DNA from 2 places in the Peribacillus sp. FSL E2-0159 genome. Region 2 is predicted to be linked to the other one. Evidence: riboswitches for the same ligand, from Rfam matches in the RefSeq annotation. Region 2 holds a riboswitch; the other holds the start of a gene.
The links. Region 2 has a riboswitch for preQ1 ahead of NYE63_RS02610 (QueT transporter family protein). Riboswitches for the same ligand answer to the same signal wherever they lie in the genome.

Region 1: linked by a shared signal. The riboswitch ahead of NYE63_RS21595 (VUT family protein) and the one ahead of NYE63_RS02610 (QueT transporter family protein) in region 2 are both predicted to bind preQ1.

Annotation. Positions count from the first base shown of each region.
Region 1 covers NZ_CP152053.1:4,419,798-4,425,640, reverse strand. Annotated here, with positions in the region: gene NYE63_RS21620 (TetR/AcrR family transcriptional regulator) at 22-591, opposite strand; gene NYE63_RS21615 (hypothetical protein) at 848-1,132, shown strand; gene NYE63_RS21610 (HD domain-containing protein) at 1,179-2,153, shown strand; gene NYE63_RS21605 (SRPBCC family protein) at 2,367-2,807, opposite strand; gene NYE63_RS21600 (SRPBCC family protein) at 2,854-3,327, opposite strand; PreQ1 riboswitch class I at 3,569-3,611, shown strand; gene NYE63_RS21595 (VUT family protein) at 3,662-4,204, shown strand; gene NYE63_RS21590 (hypothetical protein) at 4,226-4,375, shown strand; gene NYE63_RS21585 (PadR family transcriptional regulator) at 4,502-4,822, opposite strand; gene NYE63_RS21580 (alpha/beta fold hydrolase) at 5,134-5,843, shown strand, end outside.
Region 2 covers NZ_CP152053.1:519,646-525,488, forward strand. Annotated here, with positions in the region: gene NYE63_RS02595 (cadherin-like beta sandwich domain-containing protein) at 1-325, shown strand, start outside; gene NYE63_RS02600 (PAS domain S-box protein) at 379-2,010, opposite strand; gene NYE63_RS02605 (VTT domain-containing protein) at 2,126-2,782, opposite strand; gene NYE63_RS02610 (QueT transporter family protein) at 2,905-3,390, opposite strand; PreQ1 riboswitch class I at 3,397-3,441, opposite strand; gene NYE63_RS02615 (YbaK/EbsC family protein) at 3,612-4,133, shown strand; gene NYE63_RS02620 (hypothetical protein) at 4,278-5,090, shown strand; gene NYE63_RS02625 (DUF3892 domain-containing protein) at 5,169-5,465, opposite strand; gene adhP (alcohol dehydrogenase AdhP) at 5,743-5,843, shown strand, end outside.

The DNA of each region.
Region 1 (5,843 bases), 1.9 Mb from region 2:
GGTCAATAACGTTCGAAAAAATTATATGATGTTTCCGATGATATTTTTTACATGAAAATAAGCTAAGCCTTTTACATCTTCATAAGATAGTTCAGAATTAATATAAAAAGTGATGAATCCGTGAAGAGAAAGAAAAATCGACCAAATTGATGCAGGATTCAGTTTGTTGTCCGTTAGGTCCGTCAGGGACTGGATTAGCTTTTCGTATGTTTTATTAGAATCGAATTGAAGTAACTGCTGAATTTCTTTTTCCTTCGATAAAAACATGATGGAATAATGATTCTGTTGGGTTAAACCGAACTCCAAGAAGCACAATAAAATCTTTTCCATTTTTACAGAAGGGTCATTTTCCGAAATGGTGATATCATCGATTAAAGTATTTAAAACGGAAAAATCCGTTTTCACCAAACTATAAAATATTTCTGCCTTATTTTTAAAATGATAATAAATGGCTCCATGGCTGCAATCCAATGATTTAGCCAATTGCCTCATTGAGACATTCGAATACCCTAACGTTGCAAAAAGGTTTCTAGCTTCATTCAACACCATGTCCCTGGACAATTCTTTACCTGCCGATTTCCTTGGCGACATCTTAACACCCCCCTTGTTTATTGACCACTGGTTAATAACGATGATAACTCACTGGTTTATAATTGTCAATTATTAGATTATATTATAAATTACTGTTTTTTTAGTGGGAATTTTCCATTTAATGAAATGGATGAAATATCAAGTCCTGTAACAGATAAAAGGAACCAACTATATATGCGCTTGGTTTATATACGTACCATTAATACCCTTATATGTTATTATAAGGGTATCTTTAGGCGTTGGAGGGGACGAATAAATGAAAAAGAAATTCGGTATTTTGGCTTCAATTATCATAGTTTTGACCGGCTATTTTTTATTCACTAAACCGTATAAAGAAAAAACAAAACCTGTAGAAGATATTTTTAAAGTGAATCAACCAGACCAAGTAATAATAAATGAAATGATAACGATAGAAGGTATTGATGAGGTCAATCCAGGTGATATCGATGTGAATGATGAAGAAGATATAATAAAATTGGCAAAAAAGCAATATGAACAAAATGAAATGGGGGAAATAATTTTTACAGAAAAAAATCAGTGAGATCACCTACCTGTAATGAGTAAACTAATGGGAGAGGTGTCGGTTATTGGTAGTTTTGGATAGTATCTATGGGAAACACATTGTAGAGGGAGTTCTTGAAGAGCTAATTCTAAGCAAACCCGTCCAAAGATTGAAGGGTATACATCAAGGCGGGGCAAGTTATTTAGTTAATGAGAAGTGGGATGTCACAAGATTTGACCATTCACTTGGTGTGATGCTTTTAATTAAAGCGCTTGGAGGTTCATTGGAGGAACAAATCGCGGGCTTGCTGCATGACGTATCCCACACTGCATTCTCACATGTTATTGATTTCGTTCTGGATTGTAAGGATGAAGATTATCATGAAAAGATATATGATCAGGTCATTATGGAATCCGAAATCCCATTTATACTGAAGAAGTATGGATATGATTGTGAAGTCATTGTTCAATCAAAATGGGAATTGCTTGAACAGCCAGCACCTGAGTTATGCGCCGATCGGGTAGATTATACTCTCCGGGATATGTATCAATATGGACATATCACAATGGAATACGTTAATGAATTTTTAGACCATATAATCATAATAAAAAATGGAAGGATGTATCTGGATAATATTGAATCTGCGGAATGGTTTGTAAAAACGTATTACAGCGAAGTTATTGATTTTTTCATGAACCCACTTAATATATATGGCTATGATATCTTGGCAAAGACCTTAAAATTGGCTTTAGCTAAAAAACTGATCAGCCTTGATGACTTACTTGGTACAGATGAAGAAGTCTTGTCCTTGTTAAGCTTCACTAAAGACCATGAAGTGCAAAACCTTTTAAAACGGATCCATGGTAACGTAAAGGTGAAAGAAGATCAATTGGACTACGATATACATCGGAAAAATAAAATGCGCCTGATGGATCCTTCCGTTATTCAAGGAACCCAATTAGTAAGAGCATCCAGTTTATCAGAAAAAGTAAAGAAAATGGGAATTGAAGCCTATAAAAAAGCTGCGAAGGGCATATATCTAAAAGTGATTTCCGATTGAATTTCATGTTAAAGAGTACGGAAAGTAAAAAACTCAAGGGTGATATTCATCCTTGAGTTTTTTCTCGGAAACATTTAAAGTCTCTTCCCGTATGCTTTCTTTGACCTTGATTAACAAATGCAGAATTAGGAAAGAAGGTAAGTATTATAAAAAGGACACAACATGCTTAAAAATTAGTGATCTTTCTAAATCTGAACCAGCACCCTTTAAGAATTAAAAAATTATGGATGCTCTCAAAGTATTAACGCCATTTTCTAAATAACCCTTTAAACAGGTTAATGTATATACCCAACCTTCTTTTTGTCCGATCATTTTGTTTATCAATTCGGGGTCGTCCTCTTTCAAACCCGATTCGTTCACTTCAATAATTGTACTCGTTTTATCCAACTCTGTTAGTGTAATGGTAACAACCGTTTCTTGATCAACTTCTCCCCATGAAAACACGATTTTCCTATTTTCCTCGACTTCTAATACATTAATAGCCACTTCAGCATCATATTCGTTGTATCTTAATGTAAGCGTCCTGCCTTGTTCCCATCTTTCAGAACTAGATGAGAACCAAAAGTTCCCGATTTTTTCAGGGTTCACTATGGCTTCAAACACTTCATTAGTAGGTTTAACTATCTTAAATTTCGTAATTATTTGGGTATCCATACTAAATCAACTCCTTCGTTTTGTTTTTATAGTTTTCCACTACCACTTAATTATCCCAATCTACTGATATTGGCGGCAGGGTCCGTCCAGTTTCAAGCAAGCTCTTCAGGTTACTTAGAATTGCTGGCCATCCATTATTCAAGCCTTCAAAGGTATTGTCATCATATACGAAATCTGTCTCCACAAGCTCCTCATGCTTTAGCGTTAACTTCACTGTGGAATCATCCATTGGCTGCAGGACAAAAGTGACCCGAGTAGGATGTTCGCGAGGTGTTTCGTCTCCTGCCATGTTCCAAGTGAACGAGAGCAGGTGTAGCGGCTCACACTTAAGGACATTACCATGATCAGTTATACGCCCATCTTCGAGCAAATATTTAACGCTTGAGCCTTCTTGCCAGTCAGACTGGACTTGGCATCCAAAGTGATATTTCTTCGTGACCTCACCGCTCGTCAGGGCTTCCCAAAGCTTCTCTGGAGTGGTTGCGATATAAATAGGATAGACAAACATTGATTTTTTCATTATTCTTTTCCTCCTCGCGTTTATACCTCATATCAAGATCGTAACATTATTCTATCAATCATTGTCGGCTTTTCATATACAGCCGGTCAAGTAGTTTTCTGCGACAAAAATCGGCAGAGTCATTGCATAGCTAATATCGGATTCATACCATACTCGTTGCATAAAATCTGCCGTATTGAAACTTCTTGATTTCCAATCGCTTTCAAGCTACGATAAATAAGGAAAATGATAATCCGCTTGGGCGGAAGAGGTTCTAGCTACCCTCTCAAAAAAACTAAGGAGAACAGTGCTCTTTCTTAGGGTGCTGTTTTTTCTGTATAAGGAGAATTAAGAAATGTTAAGAATTTTATTGTATTTAGTATCCATCATCACGGCGAATGTGGTTACAGCAGCTTTTGCGCCAATACATTTTGGCATGTTCATCATTCCGATGGGTACATTGTTCATTGGGGGAACCTTCATCTTTCGAGATCTGGTCCAGAATAAATTCGGCCGCGCCAAGACCTATATATGTATCGTCACTGCACTTATTTTATCTGCGTGTGTATCATTCTTATTAGGGGATACGTTACTGATCGTATTTGCTTCCGCTTTATCGTTCGTGGTCGCAGAAACAGCGGATACGGAAATTTATACCCGTTTAAAGCTCCCGATGAGTTGGAGGGTGTTTTACAGCGGGATCGTTGGAGGATTTTTCGATTCGGTGATATTTGTCGTGATTGGCCTAAGTCCACTGGGTGCCAATATATTACCATGGGAAGCAGTACCCGCTGCGGTTATCGGACAAATCATCGTTAAAACTATCATTCAGTCAATCGGTGCCGTACTGTTGGGACGAATCAACGTAGAACTGGAGAAACGTGTAGTCTCCAGTTAAATGCTAGGAGGGATGCACTCGATGGATGGAACCAAAAAAGAAGAAGACAAATGCTATTGCCTCGAGGCCTTTCGTGAAAAATATGGCCCACATGTTCAAGGGGAATGTATGAAGCTCTCCTGCGCCAATTATCGCAAGCATAAAGGAATAGACAAAAAAGGACCTAATTAGGTCCTTTTTTTTGCGTGAACGGAGTAACTCACGAGTAAAATTGCAAAACTCATGAGTAGCCCAAACTCAGCAAAAAATGCTTCCTGCCCCTTTCCAATAATGGGTGCGGGGAGCTTTTTATTTAGTTTAGAATTGCTCTGCGCTTTTACGAACTAAGTTTTCCAGAAAGAAAAAGCATTCTCGTTTCCGCTCAAGTTCGGTTTGTCCATTTTCGGTGACATGATAATATTTCCTGCGGCCTGACTCTGACTCTTTCCAATGGCCTTTTATGAATTCTTTTTTTTCTAACCGTTTAAGGGCGGAGTAGAGTGTGCCTTCACTTATTTGATATTTGCCCATGCTCATTTCCTTCAAGATCTTCGTGATTTCATAGCCGTATAGCCTTTTTTGTGAGAGAAGTGAAAGCAAAAGGAGGTCAATGCTTCCCTTCATTAATTCTTTATCCAAATAAATTCTCCCCCTTTTCATTTTTAAAGTGTAATACGTTTGTACATCGTATCACAAGGTGCATTTTACTTTTCTTAAAAAAAATGGTTAAATGACGATTGCTAAATAATTTTATCCATAGTAAAATGTGCTTCGGAACGGATGAGTTGTGAAGAGTGTGGTAAGGATACTATATACATGATTTACTTGTTTTAATGAAAATTCGGAATAGGATAGAAGATTCCCTACTCAAGGGGTATTAATTGATTTTTTTTCGAAAATCATTTAGATTCTATTTATCAACAAGAGCAAAGAAAGAAGGTCCTAGATAGATGAAAGTGAAAGCACCTGAGTCATTCACTTATAGAGGTGGAAAAAGAGCTGTTCTTTTACTTCACGGGTTTACCGGAAGTACAGGAGATATGAAGAAATTGGGAAAATACTTGAATGATCTCGACTATACTTGCCACGGACCTCTTTATAGTGGGCACGGAGTATCAGCCGAGGAACTTGCAAAAACAGGTCCAAAGGAATGGTGGAAAGACGTAGTTGATGGTTATCAATTCCTTAAAGATGAAGGCTATGAGGAAATTGCTGTTGTAGGAATTTCTTTAGGAGGAGTTTTCTCATTAAAAGTGGGAATTGAATTGCCTGTAACAGGGGTGGTTTCAATGTGCGCTCCGACGCAAGGAAAAAGTATCGATCGACAAAAGAACCGCTTGCTCAATTATGCACAGGCTTATAAGAAGTTTGAGGGCAAAGATGCAGACCAAATTGCTGCAGAAGTGAAGCTGCTTGAAGAAGAGCCTATGCCTCAACTAAAAGATGTGTTGAATATTATAAATGAGACAGGTGAAGATTTAGATTTAATCACATCACCAACTCTTGTTTTACAAGGACGTTTGGATGATCCCGACTATACGGAGAGTGCTACAGCGATTTTCAATGAAGTCGATACGCAGCATAAACACTTGATATGGTATGAAAAATCAGGTCATATCATCACATTGGGTAAGGAACGTGATCAAGTGTATGAAGATGT
Region 2 (5,843 bases):
ATATGACGGTGAGAGCAGTGAAAAAGTGAAGATCAAGGATAAAGCGAAGACGGCCATTTCCGTTACCGTTTCAAAGGATGGGGAGCGCCGTACTTACGTCCTTGTTTTCGAAAAGGATATAGATGTGGAAATGGATGAAGAAGAAACAGTGGATGATGTCAAAACAAAAGAGGCGGAAGTAGAGGCAACGCAAATGAGTACAGCTGGCAAGACGGTGAGCGATACATCCAATAATACAGGAGGCCAGGTTAATGGAAAACAGCCTGTTGAGACCGTGTCATTCTTTGGGAATATAAAGGATTTCTTCACCTCCCTGTTTAAATAGGAATGGTTCTGAATCCTGCAAAAAAAGGACAAGGTTTAGGCTTGTCCTTGGATTTATATTTTTATGGGCAGAATGATTTGGACCTCGGTTCCATGGTTTAGTTCGCTGTTAAAGCGGACCTTTCCCCGATGCGCCTCAATGATTCGGCAACTGACTGTCAGTCCTAATCCGGTTCCTTTTTCTTTAGAAGAATAGAAAGGCTCTCCAAGATGCTTTATCCGGTTTTTTTCAATTCCGCTTCCATTATCTTTGATTGTGATGGAAAGGTTATTGTTCATGCGTTCGAAATCAATCCAAATGTGATCGGCGGATGCCTCCATTGAATTCTTGAGCATGTTTATGAATACTTGTTTTAATTGGTTCCCCTCACATAATAGAAGCGGTATTTCGTTTTTAACAGATATTGATATTTGGGTGGGGTACGAGTCCGCCTCTGGTTTCAACAAGGTTTTGACATCATTCATCAGGTCGATGATTTGATGTTTGCTGAATGGAAGTTCCTGTGGTTTTGCCAGAACGAGTAACTCGCTTACAATAAGATTGATCCGGTCCAATTCACTTAACATGATCGTGTAGTATTGTTCATAGGGATGGTCGCTCTTTTTAAGCAGTTGGACGAAACCTTTTAAAGAAGTCAGAGGGTTTCGTACCTCGTGGGCTACACTTGCGGCAAGTTCGCCGACTATCGATAATTTCTCGGTTCTTCTTAAGCGTGCTTCGGTTTCTCGAATTTGAGTGACTTCTTTAGCATAAGTTATGATTCCGACCAAATCCTCGCCAACCATCATCGGGACAAACGTACAAGAAAGTAAGATGGACTTCCCGTACTTCGTCAGGAATTCTATATCTTTCCCTTTTTTGATCCCCTTTTGGTTTTCCTTGACATATTGGCAAGATGTACGGATCAATTCCGCGTCTTCTGCTGAAAAGTTTAAATTAATGAATGAGGCGCCATGTATTTCTTCCTGTTGAAAGCCTGTTACTGTTTCAAACCTTGGATTTACGGTCGTGATCATTCCGTTTAAATCAAGCATCAGCATCGGATAAGGGTTGTGTTCAAACAATGATTTATAGCGTTGTTCACTATCGAATAATTGATTCTCAGCGACAACCCTTTCAGAAATATCCCTGCCAATGACGACTAAGCCTTTTCGTGAACCATCCTCATTGAACAGGGGAACTTTAATCGTATCAAAGGTCTTGTGATTCCCATCAGGAAGAGGGACGATTTCTTCACACCTTGTGATTTCCCCTTTTACCCACGTTTCTTCATCGGAAACTTCACAGTAGATCAACGACTCTTTATAAAATTCGGAGTATTCTGCGAGCTCACTGTCTCTTTTTCCCTTATAATCTACATGCTCCAATTGAAATAATTGCAGCCCGAAGGTATTGGATTCAAGCCATCGGCCATCACCATCCTTGAAGTTAACGAAATCCACCATTGAATTGATGAGTGTACGCCGACGTTGTTCCGCTTCTTTTAATTGTTTGAATTCTTCCCTTTTAGCTAAATAAAGATATAAGATCAAGCCTATTGATAAAAGGAAAACAAAGCCTTCCACTCTTTGAAGTTGAATGAAGACCTCTTTGTTATGAATATTTGTAGTTAAAAAATAGTCGAACACGACTAGTGTAAGAATCCCGGATAGGATATATATTGCTAAGATGGAGCGTTTGGACATGGAGATTCTCCCTGATTTTAAGACATTTCAAAGGTAAAATTACATACACATTTTAACAAACTATCGGAAAAAAATATATGCAGAACCCTAAATAAAAAAACAGGGGCCAATGAGGTCACCTGTTTTTTCTGAAGAAGGTTAGCTTCTTCTTCTTTTTTGCACGCTTATAGATAATGAAGAATAGTAAGGAGAGGAGTGCGAGAGCAGCTAGCGTATATTGGTTCATTTCAACAGATAGAAGTCCATATGGGATTAGCGATAGGAAGAAAAAGTATATAAGGTTGCCTAGTGCCGTCGCTAATAAAAAATCCTTGAAAGTGACGGTGCTGACTCCAGCTGCCAAGTTAATTAAACTTGTTGGGATAAGAGGGAAAATCCTGCCTGTAAAAACGTACATGAAACCATGCTCCACAACAGTTTCTTGCCATTTTTCGCCAATCTTCTTTAAGAGAAGCTCCTGAAGCCAGTTTCTTGTTGCATAAAAAATGAAGCCTGAGGCAACAACACTTGTAAACCAACTCCATAGATAGCCATATATGAATCCGAATATCGTGACATTGATAGTCAGGAGTAAAATTAAGGGGATGATTGTAAAAGAATTTTGTACAAACATCAATACGAATGTCACAATAAATGTAAGTAAAAGGTTTTCCTTCAATATGCCAATGACAGAATCCAGATCACTTTTCCAAACCAAAGTGAACAACTCTGCATTAGAGTAAATAAATATTGCTATTACCAGTAGACCAATTATGGTCAGGACTTTTTTCAAAGGGCCACCACCATTCTTACTTATAGTTTATCATTTTCGAGTTCATTGGTGAAAAAAAAGAGCTGCCGCATCATGCAGACAGCTCTTTTCCATTATAGTGGGTTAACGTCTCGAAGATTCCTTTAAAGCCACTTTTCAAACTGAATTCTTTTGTTCATTCCATAAACGATTGGCGCACCAATCAGGAGGACAACGAACTCACCGACAGCTGTAGTCATCCAGCTTAGCCAGAATGGCAAGCCAAAGGCAAGGTTCAGTTCAATTGCAATTAAAAACATTGTGAACGTGAAAAAGATAATCGTGGCAATCATCCGTCCTTTAATGCTTTTTATGAACCGCGAAACAAAAATGACGAGCAATAAGGCGAGCAGAGATTGCCCCACCCCAAAAATCAAATCATATGGAACCATCGGAGAAAAGAGCAGATTCGATATGAAGACTCCGCCGACGATACCGTAGATATACTTTTTATTGAATACAATCAGATGGTTCAACATTTCCGGTACACGAAATTGGAACATCTCAAAAGCTATTGGTTTAAACACCAATGAGACCGCCACATATAAGGCAGCCAATAACCCGTTTATCACGAGTGTACGAACATTCATTTTACTCTCTCCCTAGTTTTTTATCGTGGGATGGTTACGAACCACGTTTAGGCGTTTATCCGAAGATTAATAGTATCCCATGTAAGCTTGTTTCGTCAATTTGTAAAGAATGGTTTTAATTTATAAGTTTCCGAGCAGGAGAAGTAGCCCAATAGGATTTTGATTTATTGCAATGAAGGATGATATTATTTCAATATGTACTTCAAAGGAGTGAATATTTTATGTCGATCGAGAGTGTCAAAAGCCATTTTAAACAATGGAATCGGGAAGGCGATGTAATGGAGTTCGAAACATCGAGTGCTACGGTGATTGAAGCAGCGGAAACCATCGGTGTTATTCCAGCGCGGATTGCTAAGACTCTTTCCTTTAAGGGGGAAGGTGAAAATGCAATTTTGGTTGTTGCCGCTGGGGACGCGAAAGTGGATAATAAGAAATTTCGTCAGACGTTTGGTTTCAAGGCACGAATGCTGTCACCTGAAGAAGTGCTTGAGCAGACCGGCCATGCAATCGGAGGAGTTTGTCCGTTTGGTCTGGCAAACGATTTAGCTGTTTTTCTTGATGTATCGATGAAGCGCTTTGAGTCATTGTTCCCGGCATGCGGCAGTTCGAACTCTGCAATAGAACTTACACTCACTGAATTATTTGAATATTCAGGTGCGAAGGATTGGGTGGATGTTTGTAAGGGGTGGGAAGAAAAGGGGAATGAGGAAACGGCGGTAGGCAATGCAGTTGATGGCTTTTGATTAATTAATGGTGCCAAAAAGATTCACATGAATGTGATTGAGTCCACTAGGGTGGACTTTATTTGTGGGGACCGCATGCATTTTATCGGTCTATGATTAAAGTGGAAAATCGGGCAGAAAGTGTTCCTGAGCGGAGGTTGAAAGGTGTTAAATGGAAGCCATAGAAAAAGCAATAGCAGCTATCTTAGTCTTAAAACTCTTTATGAAGAAAATATAACGGTTAAGAGCATTGCCCAGGAGCTTGAGTGTTGCCATAAAAACGATCTGGCGGTGGATATCCAGAAAGCATTGGAAAAAAAGAATTTTGATATATTGGCCGTGCAAGATCAAGGGGAAATCATCGGTTATATCGAAAGGGAAGAACTAGGTGAAGGAAGCATATCTGAATATTTGAGAAACTTTTCACCAAGGGAAATGGTTTCGGATTCAACACCTTTGATCCAGCTTCTCCATATTTTCAAGAATAAAACAAGGGTGTTCGTATTAGAGAATAATTCAATTAAAAAGTTGATTACCCATGCCGACCTTCAAAAGCCTCCGATCAGGATGCTTATATTCGGATATATTACCTTATTGGAAATGAGGATGAGCGATATCATCCTTGATAGATTCGGCGATGGCAGCTGGTATCCAATGATCAGCGAAGACCGTTTAGAAAAGGCAACTGAATTATATAGAAGAAGAATCGATAAAAATGAGGATATCAATATAATAGAGTGCCTACAAATCAGTGATAAATTCGATATCATACATAAAGATAAAGAATTGAGGTGTTTCTTCCAAATCCTTTCGAAAAGTAAAGGGAAAAAGGATGCGAATGCCATCCGGAAATTACGGGATAAGATTTCCCATGCTAATGAACTGGGTCTGGACATGTCCTGGATGGAAATCATCGAGGTTGTCGAGTCCTGTGGCCGGCTGCTTGAAATCTCTGAATCCTATCAGTATGAAAAATAAGGATCCGGCTAATCATGCTGGTTCCTTTTTTGCGCAGACAGAAAAAAACTGCCCATATCAGGCAGTCTCCCCGAAAACTCAAAACTCCGGCAGTTGATCCAGGTTATTTTCTTTTATTCCATCGGGCTCACTCCGCAATATGTCACGTCCATATTTATGAAAGACGTCAACATTGGCCAAGATTCCTGCTTTGGCTTCCGAAAGGGCAGTGGGGTAGTCGAGTTCGCGGCCAGAGTTCGTCTTGATGGCGATAATATTGTCCTCCTCATTTTTCCTTACGGCGATGATTTCTTCTTTTCCTGCTGCATCAAGTTGGTTTGCTTGCGGTGTTCCCTGCTGTTTATATGATTCATAGGCTTTTTCAAATTGGTCCATGTTTTGGACACCTCCTATTTATAGGGTGAGCTATTTTTTCTGCAATATACAAACCGGATTTCGTCCAACTTGAGCCGTTAATTCGTCCAAATGGGCCGATTTTTCGGCACTTTTTTTAAGTGAACGCTGTCGTCTTGGTCTTTTTACAGTGGCACGGCACTTGCATCTTGTTTAAGTAGTTGTAAGAAATAATATCCACTAGATTAAGGGAGGAATATGAATCATGAATGTAAAACAAGGGGCTAGCACTGTAAATGCAAAACAACAGGTCAAGACAATGAAAGCAGCGGTCGTCAATGAATTTAACCAAAAACTTGAGATCAAAGAAGTACCCATCCCAGAATTGGAATATGGTGAGATATTAGTGAAAATTAAAGC